DNA from 2 places in the Clostridium tanneri genome. Region 2 is predicted to be linked to the other one. Evidence: riboswitches for the same ligand, from Rfam matches in the RefSeq annotation. Region 2 holds a riboswitch; the other holds the start of a gene.

Region 1 (7,993 bases), on a different contig from region 2:
AATGTTTTAGGTATAGCACTTGGAATATTCTTCAAACCAATACTGTACTTATGGTTTTTAGAGGTGCTTTTATATCTAACTTGTGATATAGCTGCAGCCATTAAGGTTTCTAAAGGAAAATCTGGAGTTCTAAAATACATACCATTTATATTTCCTATATTACATATGAGCTATGGTATTGGATTTATGGAAGGATTAGTTAGCTTCTACTTATTAAAGTCAAATAAGTCTATAGAAAAGAACACTAAAATGTCTAGATAGTATCTATAGAATGGTATTAAATTGGTAATATAGCCTAACTAATAATATATTGCAAAGTAGGTGTTAAGAATTGCATGTAGCAAATTCTATATTGTATCTAATGATATGTCTATATATTATATTTAATCCCTTAATTCCTAAAACAAATATAAAGGGTATTAGTTTATCAGGAGATACATTACTATTTTTAATCTTTTTACTTTATTTTGTAATTCTTCTTTTCCTAAGAGAAAGAAGAATAAAGTTTTTTAGATCCTTAAAGGACTTTTTTACAGACTACTTAAATTTGTTCATGGTTGGACTATTTGTAGTAATGACTGTATCTGTAGCTTATTCTACAGAAAAAGGATTGGCAATATCAGAAACCTTTAGATTTGCAACATATTTACTGTTATTTTTTATAATAAAATATGAGTTTAATAAGAGTATGTATATAAAGGGTTTTATAAACTCATATATAGTGTGTATTACTATAATGAGCATATTTGGTATATATCAATATTTTACCGGAGCTTACTTAAGCAAAGGCTTTGTGAACACTGATGGATTTTTAGGAAGACCTAGAGTTACGGTTTCCTTGGACAACTCCAATAATTTTGGAGCCTTCTTAATATTAGCTATTTTTCCAGTGATAATGCTCTTAATATATGAGAAAAGTATTAAGAAGAAGATATTCCTAGGGATTTTATCTCTTTCACTGCTTATAAACATAGTTTTTTCATACTCACGTAATGCAATGATGGGACTTGTAATAGGACTTATAATACTTGCCTTGGTATATAGCTGGAGACTATTGATTCCTATTGGTGGTGTTACAGCATTACTATTCTTAATTCCTCAAATAGGGGGAAGGCTATTAGAAATAGGAAAAGGTTCGGAAAACTATACTAGATTAAAGCTTTGGAAAACTGCCTGGTATATGATTAAGGAACATCCTATCTTTGGAGTAGGTAATGGAAACTTTGTAAGCTTATACGATAGCTATGTGGAAAAGTATCCTGAGTTATATATTTACTATGAGTATAAGAGATTTCCTACTCATAATTCCTATTTAAAAGTTCAAAGTGAATTAGGAGTAATGGGAATTGTATTTTTTATAGGGATTTTAATTTCTGCCCTATTGAAAATTAAAAATTTAATTCGATTTACGGAGGATAAGCTCTATAAGTATTTTTATACTGGCTTTTTTGCCTCTATGGTGGCCTTTTTCTTTATGAATCTGTCGGATAATCTATTCTTTGTACCTAAAACAACAGCTTTCTTCTGGCTGCTTTTGGCTATGGGAGAGGGGATTATTCTTTCAGAAAGAGGTAGAGGTTAATAATTTTGTTTATTTGGAGGTGTCTAAAATTAAAGTGCTTCAAGTAATATCTGGTAATGACAATGGAGGTGGTGGAAACCACCTCTTAAACTTAGCTTACTATTCAAAGGATAAATTTCACTGTGTTATAGGAGCCCTTGGTAAGGGAGCCCTCTATGACAACGGAAAAAAACTGGGATTAGATGTTGTTCAGTTTAATGGTAAGTCTCCTTATAAGGGAGAGATACTGGAATATGTTAAGAAAAATAATATAGATATAGTTAACTTTCATGGAGCAAAAGCTTTTTTTATACATTATTTTTTAAGAAATAAGCTTAATGTACCTTCTGTGGCTACCATACATAGTGATTATAGAAGGGATTTTTTGAATAGCAGGTTCAAGCATATGTTTTTTACACCTTTAAGCATTAAGGGGCTTAAAAGCTTTAAAAATTATATATGCGTATCCAAGTATATTAAGAGTTTAGTGGAAAAGGATAACTTTCAAGGAGAAAAGTTTTTAATCAATAATGGTATAGACTACAGCAGTATAAAAATCTCTGAAAGCAAAGGTGAAATAAGAAGTCAGTACAACATTGGCAGAGATGACTTTGTATATGTTAATGTAGCAAGGATGCACCCTATTAAAAACCATTTTTATCTTATAGAAGCCTTTAATAAGTTGAAAAAGGAAATAGGAAATATAAAGTTAGTTTTAGTTGGTGACGGTGAATTAGAGGATAAGGTAAAGGAAAAAATTAAGGCTTTAGGTTTAGATAATGATATAATTCTTACAGGTTTTAAGAAAAATTCAATAGATTTTGTAGCAGCTTCTAATGTAAGTATTCTAACTTCCTTTAGTGAAGGAGGATCACCGCCTTTAGTGGTTTTAGAAAGTGCTGCAGCTAAAAAGCCTTTTATATGCTCAAGAGTAGGGGATATAGAAGAGACTATAAACAAAGATAGAGGATTCTTAGTAAATCCTTATTCAGTAGAAGATATATATAGTAAAATGAAGGAAGCCTATGATAAAAGAAAGCAATTAAATGAGGTAGGATGTAATTTACATAACTTTGTTGAAGAACAATATTCTATGGATAGTTTTTGCAATGGATATTACAAGGCTTATACAAAGATACTTCAGGGAAAATAATTGGAGTGAAAATAATGTCAGGAAAAAAAATTATAAAAAGTTCAGTAGTAGTCATGGTGCTTATAATATTAGGAAAGATATTGGCCTTAGTGAGAGATGCTTTAATAGCAGCAAAGTTCGGTGCTACTTATGTTACTGATGTGTATAATTTTGCATTGGGTTTAGTGTATCTTCTTACCACCATAAGTTATGGTTTGACGACAACCTTCATACCCCTTCATACAGAACAACTGCAAAAAAGTATTAAAAAAGTTAGAGATAAATTTGTATACAATGTTATTAATCTTTCTTCCATAGTTACAATATTGATATCTATAATTTTAATAATATTTGCTAAGTATATAATATATATCTTTGGACACGGCTTTGGAAATGACCCAGTGGTGTTTTCAACATCGGTAAATATAACAAGGATAATGTTGTTATCCCTAATATTTATAAGTATTCAAAGTGTTATTACAGGGGTTTTACAAGCTCATAAGGAATTTTATGAACCAGCTGCTATGGCAGCAGTTTCAAATGTGGTTTATATAGTATATTTATTGTTTTTAACTAATAAGTATGGAATAATGGGCTTTGCTGTAGCTACAGTAGTAGGTTTTATTATGCAACTTGTAATAAATATACCTAAGTATTTAAAGTTAGGCTACAAATATGAGGCTGTTATAGATACTAAAGACAGAGAAGTACATAAGATGTTCAAGATGATGATACCAGTTATAATAAGTACTTCTGTAATTCAATTAAATGTCTTTGTAAATAGGTCTTTTGCAACAAATATATTTTATGGGGCGGTTACGGTTTTAGATTATGCCAATAAAATAAACACATTAGCTTATGAAGTCTTCGCTATTGGAATTGCCATGATTGTATATCCAACTTTATCAGAGTTGGCGGCTAAAGGAGATAAGGAAGAGTATAAAAAAGCATTAGTAAAGTCAATAAATACTATAATGCTTATAATGGTCCCAGCGGCAGTAGCTATAGCTGTTTTAAGAACACCTCTTGTAACGGTGATTTTTAAAAGAGGAGCCTTTACCAATGAGGCTGCAGTTTTAACGGCAAATGCTCTCTTTTTCTATTGTCCTGCTATGATCGCTTATGGAGTTAGAGATATTTTAAACAAAGCCTTCTATTCTGTGAAGGATACAAAAACACCTATGATTAACAGCTTTATAGGTATAGCCATAAATATAGTAATAAATATATTTATTATAAAATACATGCAGGTTTCTGGGCTTACTTTGGCTACCACCTTATCAGCAGTTATAACTACAATTATAATGACCTGGCAATTAAATAAAAAGCTTCAGGGTATAGAAATAAGAAATGTAATAAATAGTTTTATAAAAATTACTGTTTCTTCTGTAATTATGGGTGGAATTATATACTTTATAAATAAGATAGCTATGGCGTCAATAGCATCGGAAATGCTGGGAAGTTTAACTTCCATAATTATTTCCTTTATATTAGGAACGGCTACATACTTTATATTAATATATCTACTTAAGGTGGAAGAGTTTAATAGTACAATAAGGACTATTAGAAATAGAAAAGTTTAAATCATTGACATTAATTACTAATAGGTATAAACTAGAATTAAATTTAATAATAAGATATAGGTTTAATCAATTTCGATTAATTAAAAGGGAATCAGGTGAAAATCCTGGACTATCCCGTAGCTGTAAAAGATGAATTTAAATACATTAAGCCACTGGAAAACTGGGAAGGCGTATTTAAATAATGATTCTTAAGTCAGAATACCTGCCTATATTATGCACTGTAAACTCTACGAGTGATAGGGGGGGCGTTATTATGATGGTTTTGTTGATTTTTTATGATTGAACAAGCTCTTATAGTATTTCCTTTTAACACTTTTGTTAAAAGGATTTTTTATGTTTGTTATGATTTTAGCCTATAATATAACAAAATTAAGGAGGTTTTTATGCGTATTAAGGATAATCATTTAAAATCATCAACGAATAGTGTAATTACAGGGGCTATACTGGCAGCATGGTCAAAATCAGAAAAAACTAATAGCTCTACAGTAGATATATTAAATAGAAAAGATTTTACTGTCACAGTAGATATAAATGAGTATATAGAGAAAGATTTATTTAAAGAACATTTAATGTTAAATATCTGGTAGTCCAGTAAGAAATAAATAGTTATTGATTATTAATAGATGTGCATTTAAGCCGATATACTGAAGAAAAAAGTGAAAAAATTTAATATTAATAGTATTAGGTGCTGCCATTAATTCAAAATGGAGTTAAAAGGGAAAGTGGAAAAGCCACTGCAGCCCGCCGCTACTGTGAAGAGGATGAAACCTTATTATGTCACTGAATAACATTGTTCGGGAAGACGGGGGAGTAAAATGAATCTGAGCCAGGAAACCTGCCTAGTATCTTGTTGATTCTTTCGGAGGGGAAGATATATGCAGCTAAAAGTTATAAGTGTTTAGTTAATTAACGAAACATATTATTTCGTTGCTTCTAAGAGAACCTCTAAGGGTTCTCTTTTTATGTGCTATAAATATCAATAACTAAATTGTACGAGAGAGGTTTGACATGAAAATATTCATTATTTTATTCACCATGTTCCTGATAGCTATCTTTTTCTTCAAAGATAAGAGACGGGATGGTCACACCCATGGTGATAAGACATATCGTCACCATCATAGAATTGGACATAAACACGGTGAGGGGTTTTCAATTGATTTTTACGCTTATAATTCTAAAATTAGATATTGGAACCCTACCTTTAAAGTATCTCTTGCAGTTTTGACCTTGATTCTTTGCATTGTATTGGATAATCCATATGTGTCTACTGTAGTCATTATTGCAATGGCTTATCTGACCATTGTAAAAGGAGAACTTCCCATAGGTGAGTACTTACCAATACTGGCAGTTCAAATAAGCTTTATACTCATCGGTACTTTTACTATTGGAATTGATTTTTCAAAACAATCGATGGGGCAGTACAACTTGTATCTTGGCTTCTGCTATGTTTTTACTTCCCAGGCAAAGCTTAAGGAAGTCATTTTCCTGATTCTTAAGGTTTTTGCAGCAATTAGTGCGCTGCAGATGATGATACTGTCAACTCCATCTTCTGAAATTATATATGTGCTCCGAAAGGCACATGTTCCAAAACTTATTGTAGAGCTGATGAATATAATTTATCGTTACATTTTCATTTTAATAGATGTCTATACTAAAATGAAAAATTCCGCAGAATCTCGTCAGGGATACTGTGATTTTAAAACATCCTGTTACACATTTGGAAGTATTACAAGCAATATGCTGGTTATTTCGTTGAAGAAGGCAAACTCTTACTATGATGCTATGGAGGCCAGATGCTATGATGGAGATCTTGTATTTTTAGAGGAAGATAGAAAGGTGGAGGCAATACAGATTGTTTCAGCAACAATATTCATAATTTTTTTAATTATACTCCGGAGCTTTACACGGTAGAAAGGAGCAATTATGAAAAAATCAATATTAGAGGTTGAAGATCTATACTATGTTTATGGAAATGGAAAGTCTGCACTAGAGGGCGTAAGTGTGAGTGTTTATGAAGGGGAGAAAATAGCTGTCCTTGGGTCCAATGGCTCGGGAAAGTCTACATTTTTCCTGAATATTAACGGTGTATTTACAGCAGAACAGGGAAAAATTATTTACCGGGATACAGTGATTAATAAAAAGAATTTAAAGGAACTCCGAAAAAATATTGGAATTGTATTTCAGGATGCAGACAATCAAATTATTGCATCTACAGTTATGGCAGAGGTTGGATTCGGACCAATGAATTTAAAACTTCCGAAAGAGGAAGTACAGAGAAGGGTTGATGAAGCACTGGCATACATGAATATCTCAGATTTTAAGGATCGTCCGCCGCACTACTTGAGTGGTGGCGAGAAGAAGCGCGTCACCATTGCGGATATTATTGCTATGAAATCGGAAATCATCATTTTTGATGAACCGATGGCAGCATTGGATCCATTAAATGCGTTAATGTTAGAAGAAGTTTTAGATAAGCTTAGTTCTGAGGGGAAGACAATGTTGATTTCCACTCATGATGTAGACTTTGCATACAGATGGGCTGAAAGAATTCTTGTATTTTATCAGGGACAAATTATTGCAGATGGAACACCTTTAGAAATTTTTCAAGATAGGTCAATTTTAAAACGGGCGAATTTAAAACAGCCAACTATGCTGGAGGTCTATGAAATGCTTGTAGAGAAAAATGTACTAGAAGATACAAAAGTCTATCCGAAAAGTACAGAGGAACTTGAGAAAGTTCTAGAAAAACAGGAAATTTCTCTAGGTGATTTAGCTTAGATTAATATTAATTGAAATAACATAAGGGGGAAAAATAAAATGAATCAAAAAGAAAAGAGAATTATTACTATTATGACAGTCTTTACGTTAATTTTCGGAGTAACTACCATAGCAAACGCAATGCACATCATGGAAGGGTATCTTCCACCAAGATTTTGTATTATATGGGGTGCTATATGCTTTCCATTTTTAGTAACAGGTTACTTATCAATTAAAAAAACGCTATCAGAAAATCGTAAATCCATAACTGTTCTTGCTATGGCAGGTGCATTTATTTTTGTAATTTCATCTTTAAAAATTCCGTCAGTAACAGGAAGTTGCTCACATATGACAGGTACTGGGCTTGGCGCAATTTTATTTGGGCCTGCTGCAGTCAGTATTTTAGGTGTTATTGTGTTAATTTTTCAGGCAATTTTGCTTGCTCACGGAGGATTAACTTCCCTTGGTGCTAATACATTTTCCATGGCTATTGCAGGTCCGTTGATTTCTTATGGGATTTATAAATTATGTGGAAAGCTGAAGGTAAACAGACATGTAGGAGTTTTTCTAGCAGCAACAATTGGTGATTTATTTACTTATTGTGTAACAAGTATTCAACTTGCACTTGCATATCCAGCTCAAAACGGTGGTTTCGGAACATCTGCAGCTAAGTTCCTTGCAGTATTTGCACCGACGCAGCTTCCACTTGCAATTATAGAAGGTATTTTAACTGTTGTCATCATTATAGGACTTGAAACATATGCAAAATCTGAATTAACAGGTCTTAGATTTCTTAAAGGGAGTGAAAATTAATGACAAAGACAAAAAAGAAAGTTATTAGTTTATTAGTTATTGCTTTATTAATAGCGGTTATACCATTATTTGCATTAAAGGGTGCTGAATTTGGCGGCTCCGATGATGCAGGAAGCAAAGTCGTTTCTGAGATTACTGGTACAGAGT
Region 2 (7,993 bases):
TACTTTTTCTATCTTTAACTGCTAGTCTTATGTAGTTTTCGTTTAAACCTTTAAAGTTATTGCATTTTCTTATTGCAATTTCCTTTTCTAAACAAAGCTCATATAGCTCATGGCAGTTTGTGTTTTTTAATTTACAAAGTATAAAATTGCTGTAGCTGTTATACACCTTTTCTATAAAACTTACTTTTTCAAGGTTACAGAGCATAAACTGCCTTTCCTTATCAATCCATTCTATAGACTTTTCTATATATCCCTTATCTTTTAAAACATATTTTACTGCTAATTCTGCAAAACAGTTTATATTCCATGGATTTTGTTTATCTTGTATTTTATTTATTAAAGTCATATTTTTAGTTATACCATATCCAAATCTTACTCCTGGCATAGCATAAAATTTCGTTAAAGCCCTTATTATAAATAAACAGCTATATTTTTCTACTTCCTTTAAAAAGCTAAAACCTCTTTTTCCAGTAAACTCAATGAAGGCCTCATCTATGACAACTACCTTACAATTCTTCTCGCAGTAATCCAATATAGATTTAAACACTTCCTTATCCAATACCATTCCATTAGGATTATTGGGGTTTGCTATAATTAAAGCCTCTGATTCCTTTAATTTTTCTAATATATCTTCATAATTATAAGTCATATCCTCCTTCATAAGAGAATATGCAATACTACAGCCCCATTTTGCTGCACTTTTTTCATACTCTATAAAGGAAGGTATAGGTATGCATACTTTACTGAAGCAGCTTATAACTAGATCTATAATTTCTGCAGCACCATTTCCAAGAACTATATTATCCTCACTTATCTGCAGTCCGCTACCAAGACCATATGTACTTTCCTTATGTTGAGATATAAAATAACTTTCACTAAATTTTATATACTCCTTTAAGGATTTTCTTAACTCTCTATACTTTATATCAGGATATCTCTCCATACTTTCCAAGGCTTCATTTACATGTTCCTTAAAGCTTTTAGGTATTCCTAAAGGGTTAATATTTGAGCTAAAATCTAAAAGCTCTATTCCCTTTAATATTCCCTCTGTGTATACATCTCCTCCATGCTCCACTGTTATCACCTCCTATACTCTTATTTTGAACTAATATCAGCTTCTTTTATTTTCTAACAACAGATAGTTTATGAGCTGATAGTAGTTAAAACTACAGCTGCATATAAAATCATCATCAGAGTTTCTGCTGCATACATAAGTTTTACAGAGTCATTTATATGTTCAAAGCTTAACTCCTTTATCTTATCTCCAATGGTAGGCTTATAGACCACTTCCCCAAAATACACGTTGGTGCCACCGAGCTGTACTTTCATAGCTCCTGCAGCTGCCCCTTCCGGATAAGCACAATTAGGACTTTTATGATTTTTTCTGTCTCTAATCATTATCTTAAAGCTTTCCACCATATTTCCTTTTACCACAAAAGCAACTACGCATATAAGAAAACCAGTAATTCTAGCAGGTATAAAATTAAAAACATCATCTACCTTAGCTGGAAAAAAGCCTATATGTCTATATTTTTCATTCATATAACCAAGCATTGAATCCATAGTGTTAATGCCCTTATACATCATAGCCAGTGGTGCTCCACCTATAATGGCATAAAATAATGGTGCTATTACTCCATCTGCAGCATTTTCTGCTACCGTTTCTACATCTGCTCTTATTATCTCTTTATCACTAAGTTCTGTTGTATCCCTTCCCACTATATATGATAGCTTTACTCTGGCATCTCCTAAATTGTTATCCTTTAATGCATAGTAAACCTTTTTAGCTTCCTGTGCTAGGCACTTAGCAGCTAAAGTTGTCCATATTATAACTGTATTTATAATAATATATAGCCAAGTAATATCCCCTATTAACTTTAATAATATAAATGGAATCATAAAGCTTATGGATGCTACAATGACTACTATCAATCCTCCAAAAAACTTAATTCCTTTATTTGTTTTACAAAACTTTCTTCCCCTCTTTTCTAAGAAGGATATAAGCTTTCCTATATATATAACAGGATGAGGGAACCAATAGGGATCTCCTATTATCCAGTCAAGTATAACTGCTAAAAATATAGCTATTGTATTAGTGATAAAAAAAGATGTAATCAAACCGTTCCCTCCAACCTTTTTAAATTATTTTTTTATGTTCATAATTTCATAAATTTTGTTCATATCTATATTAGCCCTTACGATATCTGCCAGTTTATCTAGTTCTAATTCCCTAAGACTCTCATAGGTACCGGATTTTTTTGTTTTCATTCCCTTTTTCACTCTAATTCTATTTAACATATATTCTCTAAAATCTACTCCGTCGAAAATTCCATGTATATAAGTTCCCATTATATTTCTGTCTGTATTAATTGCTCCGTCAAGAATTTCAACCTTTTCTCCATTTTTATCTAGTATTCTAAATAGAGGCTTTGCATTCTTTCCATAGGTGCATATTCCCATATGAATTTCATATCCATAGGTTTTTAATTTTATATTTTCCATGGAATTATCCTCATTATACACATTGAAGTCTTCTATACTTTCAGCATTTACTCTAGTAGTTACCTTTTCTTCTTCAAAAATTGTTTCTATATCTAAAAGTCCCATAGCTTCTACTTCCTTAACCTCAGTTTCAACGCCATAAGGGTCCTTTATGAGCTTTCCAAGTATCTGATACCCACCGCAAATTCCCATTACTAAACCTGTTTTGCTATATTCCTTAATAGCTCTCTCAAGACCGCACTCCCTTAACTTAAGTAGATCTTCAATAGTATTCTTACTTCCTGGAATTATTAGTAAATCAGGGTGACCAAATTCTTCTAAGGAATTTATAAATCTCACTGAGACATCTGCTTCACTTTTTAGGGCATCTAAATCTGTGAAATTAGATATATGAGGAAGTTTAATTACAGCTATATCTATAGGTGCTGTAACCTTAGTATTAAATTGTACTGCACCATCTTCATCTTCAAGAGCTAGATTAAAATAAGGGACTACACCTAAACAAGGCACTTTTATTATGTCCTCAAGCATAGTAAGCCCTGGTTTTAATATCTCCACATCTCCCCTAAACTTATTTATTATAGTACCTTTAACCCTCTTTCCTTCATCTTCAGTGAAAAGCACCATAGTTCCTGCAAGAGATGCAAATACTCCTCCTTTATCAATATCTCCTGCCAAAAGCACAGGAGCATCTACAAGTTCAGCCATTCCCATATTTACAATGTCTCTATCTCTTAGATTAATTTCTGCAGGACTCCCTGCCCCTTCCATAACAATTATGTCAAATTCCTTTTCCATCTTTTCGAACTGTTCTTTAAGCATATCCCTAAACTCTAACTTCATGTTGTGATATTCCATAGCTGTACTGTTACCATAAACCTTCCCATTAACTATGATTTGACACTTTTTATCTGAAGTAGGTTTTAAAAGTATAGGATTCATATAAGCCTCTGGTTGAAGTCCCGAAGCATAAGCTTGAAGTACCTGAGCACGTCCCATCTCTTTTCCATCTAAAGTTATGTAAGAATTTAAAGACATATTTTGTGATTTAAAAGGACAAACTGAATATCCATCCTGCTTAAATATTCTACAAAGTGCTGTTACTAATATACTCTTTCCTACTGATGATCCCGTTCCTTGTATCATTATCTTAGCCATGACTATCTCCCCCTTATAAAACTTCCATGTAGCATTTATACCACTCTATGTTCTATTTATTTATAGTTAAACTTTAGTATTACTAAAAATAAAAGCAGTAAACCCTGAAAGTTTACTGCTTTTAACATCACTGAAAAACCGGCTAAAGCCAGACATCATATTAAAAGTACTCTCCCTCCGAAAGTCCATAAAACATATTAGGCAGGTCTCCTGACTTATGATTCTTCCTCCCCTTTACCTTCCTCTAAATAGAGTGGTTTAACAAAGGTTCGTCCTCAAATACAGTAGCGGGGGCTGTAGCGGATTCTAACCGCATTCCCTTTTCACCTTTTTTTAAAAGGCACCTATATAAATTATTTTATTTTACACTTTTAGTTTATTATAAGCTTCATTATATGTCAATGGCTTCTAAGGTATCCATTAACTCCATATCAGTTACAAATGCAGAAACTACAAGCTCTATTTATTTTATATTATATTGAACTAAAAAATCAGTATCATTAATTACTACCTCATAGTTATCGTCTCTTATTATTTTATGATCTTCTGAAAACACCAATGCTCTTTTAAATACTCCCTCTACATACTGAAAATCATGAGTAGAACATATTATGGTCTTGCCGCTTTCATTTAACCTAGTCAAAAGGGTTCTTAAAAAATTTTTTCCCTTTGGATCTATGCCATTCATAGGCTCGTCCAAAACTAAAACCTCTGGATTTAAAGCAAGTACACTAGCTATAGCTACTCTTTTCTTTTCTCCACCACTTAAGTTATAAGGCTCTCTATCCTTTAAATCCTCAATATCTAAAAGTCTTAAACAATCACCAACTCTTCTCTCCACTTCTTTCTCATCCATACCCATTTGTCTTAATCCAAAGGCTACTTCTTCATAAACATTAGAACAGAAAAGCTGAGCATCAGAGTTTTGGAATACAAAACCAACCTTTTTGTGAAAACCCTTTGAAAAATTGTTATTTCCCAGTACCTTACTGTTTATTTCTTCTCCATTAAAATAATATTTTCCTTCAGTTGGAAATATTATGCCATTTATCAACTTTAAAAAAGTTGACTTTCCACTACCATTTGGACCTATTAACGCTACTGATTCTCCTTCTTTAATGGTTACATTTATATCTCGCAAAACTTCAATATCCTTGTATTTAAACCAACTGTTCTTAACTTCAATCATTTTCTCACATCCTACTTAAAGTAAAAATACATCATTATTATTAATACATTTACAAAAGAGTATAAAATATCTTTAAAAGTAAAACTAAATTTTGAATAAGCCTTGTATTCTCCAGTAAAACCTCTACATTCCATTGCAGAATACATTTCATCTCCAAGCTCCTTTGACTTTAAAAATAAGTTACCCATTATTTTAGTTAAGGAAGAATATTTACTGCTATTTCTCCCCACAGACCTCAGCTTTAAAGCATAAAACATTTCAAGGGAAAACTCACCTAATATATAAATGTATTTTATTGTAATGTCAAATACTAATATAAATATATCTGGTATAAAAAAAATCTTTAGACACTTAGTGATATCATGCCATCTTGTGGTATAAGATAACAGATTTATAGATATTATAGTTCCTGTAACCTTAAAGAGTAGTAAAATACTGTTTCTAACGTTTCCCATTATTATAGAAGGTGTCAACATTACTATAGTAAATAATGGCACCATTAAACTTAAAGCTAATATTTTCTTTATTTCTCTTACATCTAATAAGGCAACTAGTAATAATAGATATGCATCAATAATTAAAACATATGTAAACTCTTGAGATAACGCTATTAACAATATATTTAATACTGTAAAGATAAGCTTAATAAGAGGATTTAGCTTGTATACAAAACCATTGCCAGTTATACCATTTCTCTTTATTAGAGACAGTATATGAATAATAGACATTATGCTTTTATCTATAAAGCTATCTTTATCCTTCTTAGGTATGTAATCATCTTTTTTATAAAGCCAATCTTCCATAGTATACACCTTCACATTTCATCATAGTCTTATAACGTTCTTATGGATAAATACAATGTCGATTTATGTAAAAATTTATAAATTTCTGAATTTAATATTTTGTAAAAAAATTACTCTTATGTGCTTATGTTAAAAATATATCATAAATCTCCAATTAATGCAATTAATTTGTCCTGCGATTCCTTAATAGACAATAAAAAAACTATGGACAGAACCTTTTATTCCCGCCATAGTTATTTTTTTCGAAAAAATATTATAAAAAAGACCAATAACACAACTATAGTTAATATCACAGCCACTATGCTGCACATTAATATCATAGCTTCTATCATTTAATCACCTCGAAATATTATTTAATGTTGCAAAGTTCAAGAGTCAGAAAAATTATACAATCTAATCCTTCTGACTCCTCCAATAATGTCAGGTTAAAAAGTTGTTAACTAGCATAATTATACACTAGCAGAACTGTTTGAACTAGTATCTTTATTTTTTATATACATATAAACAGGTAAGCCTATTAAAGTAACCCCAAGACCAAATAAAGCATTTTCAGTTCCTGTGATAAGTGTACTAATCACAACATAGAGAGCCCCAGCTACTCCAATTATCGGTACTATAGGATAAAAAGGAACCTTATAAGAATCTTCACTGATAAGCTCTTTATGATTTTTTCTTAGTACAAACACCCCAAATATTCCTAAGATAAAGAACAACCACATAACAAATACAGCTAGATCCGTTAATGTATCGTAAGAACCTGATAAAGCATATAAGCAAGCCAATATTGACTCAAATATTATGGCATTAGCAGGAATTGCTTCCTTTTCTGTTAACTTACCAAAGAACTTTTTAAATACAAATAGGTTGTCTGCAGCCATAGCATAAGGAATTCTTGCCCCAGTCATTATGAATGCACTTATGCACCCAGTTATGGATATTAGTATACCTGCTGCAATAAGCTTTTCTCCTATTGGTCCGAAAAGTATAACTGCTGCATCTGAAGCTGCTTTTTGGGAAACTGCAACATCCGCTGCCGGCATAGTATTTATTATTGCTAAGTTGACCCCTAAATATGCAATTGTTATGATTGTAAGACCAAAGACTATAGCTTTTGGTAAATCCTTTGCAGGATTTTTCATTTCTTCAGACATATTAGCAACGGCAATCCAACCTTCATAAGCAAATAATACTCCTAGCAGCGCAGCTCCAAATCCAGCGCCGGTACTCACTTCAGTGGACATAGGCGTAAAGTTGTGAACCTTTCCCATAAGTAAACCAAATACTATTATAACACCAATAGGTACTAGCTTGCCTATTGTAAATAGAACGGCAAACTTAGTACCAAACTTGGTTGATACTAGATTTACTATAGTCAAAAATATAATTAGGCCAACAGCCATTCCCTTTTGCTGTGCTGGTGTTAAATCTATAAAGCTAGTACATTGTGTTGCAAATACAACAGCAAGTGCTGCATCAATTCCTGGATAGTATATCAAGGTCTGTACCCAACCAAGTAAAAAAGCCCACTTTTCACCATATAAGTCTTTAAGGTATGCGAAAAGTCCTCCTGTTTTAGGTATAGCAGAGCCAATCTCTGCAATTGTTAATGCCCCAGCCATAGTTATTAGGCACCCAACTATCCAAGCTAATATTCCAAGTCCAGGTGCTCCTGTATTTTTAAAAACCTGTGCTGGTTTAAAAAACACACCACTTCCTATAACTATACCAACTACAAGCATTGTTGCCTGCCCCAATTTAATTTCTCTCTTTAAAACTGGCATATTACCCTTTTTCTCCATATAAGCCCCCCCTAATACACTTACACTATTTCCACAGCTAATTCCCTAAGGGTTTCTATTACAAATTTTCTATCGGACCTAGTATCCTCTATTAAAAAACTAATATCCTTTTCATTTGCACTTGAAGCATTAACATGCTTAACAGCATTCTTAATATATGACTTTCTTAATTTACTCATATCCTCAAATCTAGTATTTATGAAAGATGGATGCTGTGGAAGTATAATATTTACTCCTGGCTTTTCCTCTTCTGGATCTCCGAATTTTATCTCTATACCCCTTGACCTAGCAAAGGAAAGCTGAGCTAATGGATGTTTTCCTGCTCCTGTATACTCTGTTTCCTGTACCACTATTACTGCATTCTCATCCAACTCCCTTGCTAATGCAAAGGCAGCAGTTAGTGATGTGTTTCCTGCAGGTCCTCTTTCCATTCCCTCAAGAACTGATAAAGCCTCTGTGATGTAGAACACTTCTCCCTGTTTAACTGTTAAAAATTCATCCATATATCTTAAGGTTCTTGCCGCACTTCTAGGCACATCTGA

The links. Region 2 has a riboswitch for cobalamin ahead of P8V03_RS11935 (cobyric acid synthase). Riboswitches for the same ligand answer to the same signal wherever they lie in the genome.
Region 1: linked by a shared signal. The riboswitch ahead of cbiQ (cobalt ECF transporter T component CbiQ) and the one ahead of P8V03_RS11935 (cobyric acid synthase) in region 2 are both predicted to bind cobalamin.

What each region holds. Positions count from the first base shown of each region.
Region 1 covers NZ_JARUJP010000040.1:5,899-13,891, forward strand. The annotation lists gene P8V03_RS18225 (glycosyltransferase family 2 protein) at 1-261, shown strand, start outside; gene P8V03_RS18230 (O-antigen ligase family protein) at 332-1,582, shown strand; gene P8V03_RS18235 (glycosyltransferase family 4 protein) at 1,602-2,714, shown strand; gene murJ (murein biosynthesis integral membrane protein MurJ) at 2,729-4,276, shown strand; cobalamin riboswitch at 4,318-4,500, shown strand; gene P8V03_RS18245 (hypothetical protein) at 4,660-4,863, shown strand; cobalamin riboswitch at 4,943-5,133, shown strand; gene cbiQ (cobalt ECF transporter T component CbiQ) at 5,285-6,187, shown strand; gene P8V03_RS18255 (energy-coupling factor ABC transporter ATP-binding protein) at 6,200-7,054, shown strand; gene P8V03_RS18260 (energy-coupling factor ABC transporter permease) at 7,094-7,846, shown strand; gene P8V03_RS18265 (energy-coupling factor ABC transporter substrate-binding protein) at 7,846-7,993, shown strand, end outside.
Region 2 covers NZ_JARUJP010000013.1:47,422-55,414, forward strand. The annotation lists gene P8V03_RS11925 (pyridoxal phosphate-dependent aminotransferase) at 1-1,075, opposite strand, end outside; gene cbiB (adenosylcobinamide-phosphate synthase CbiB) at 1,144-2,118, opposite strand; gene P8V03_RS11935 (cobyric acid synthase) at 2,143-3,660, opposite strand; cobalamin riboswitch at 3,844-4,023, opposite strand; gene P8V03_RS11940 (energy-coupling factor ABC transporter ATP-binding protein) at 4,124-4,849, opposite strand; gene P8V03_RS11945 (energy-coupling factor transporter transmembrane component T family protein) at 4,861-5,652, opposite strand; gene P8V03_RS11950 (APC family permease) at 6,102-7,451, opposite strand; gene ortB (2-amino-4-oxopentanoate thiolase subunit OrtB) at 7,472-7,993, opposite strand, start outside.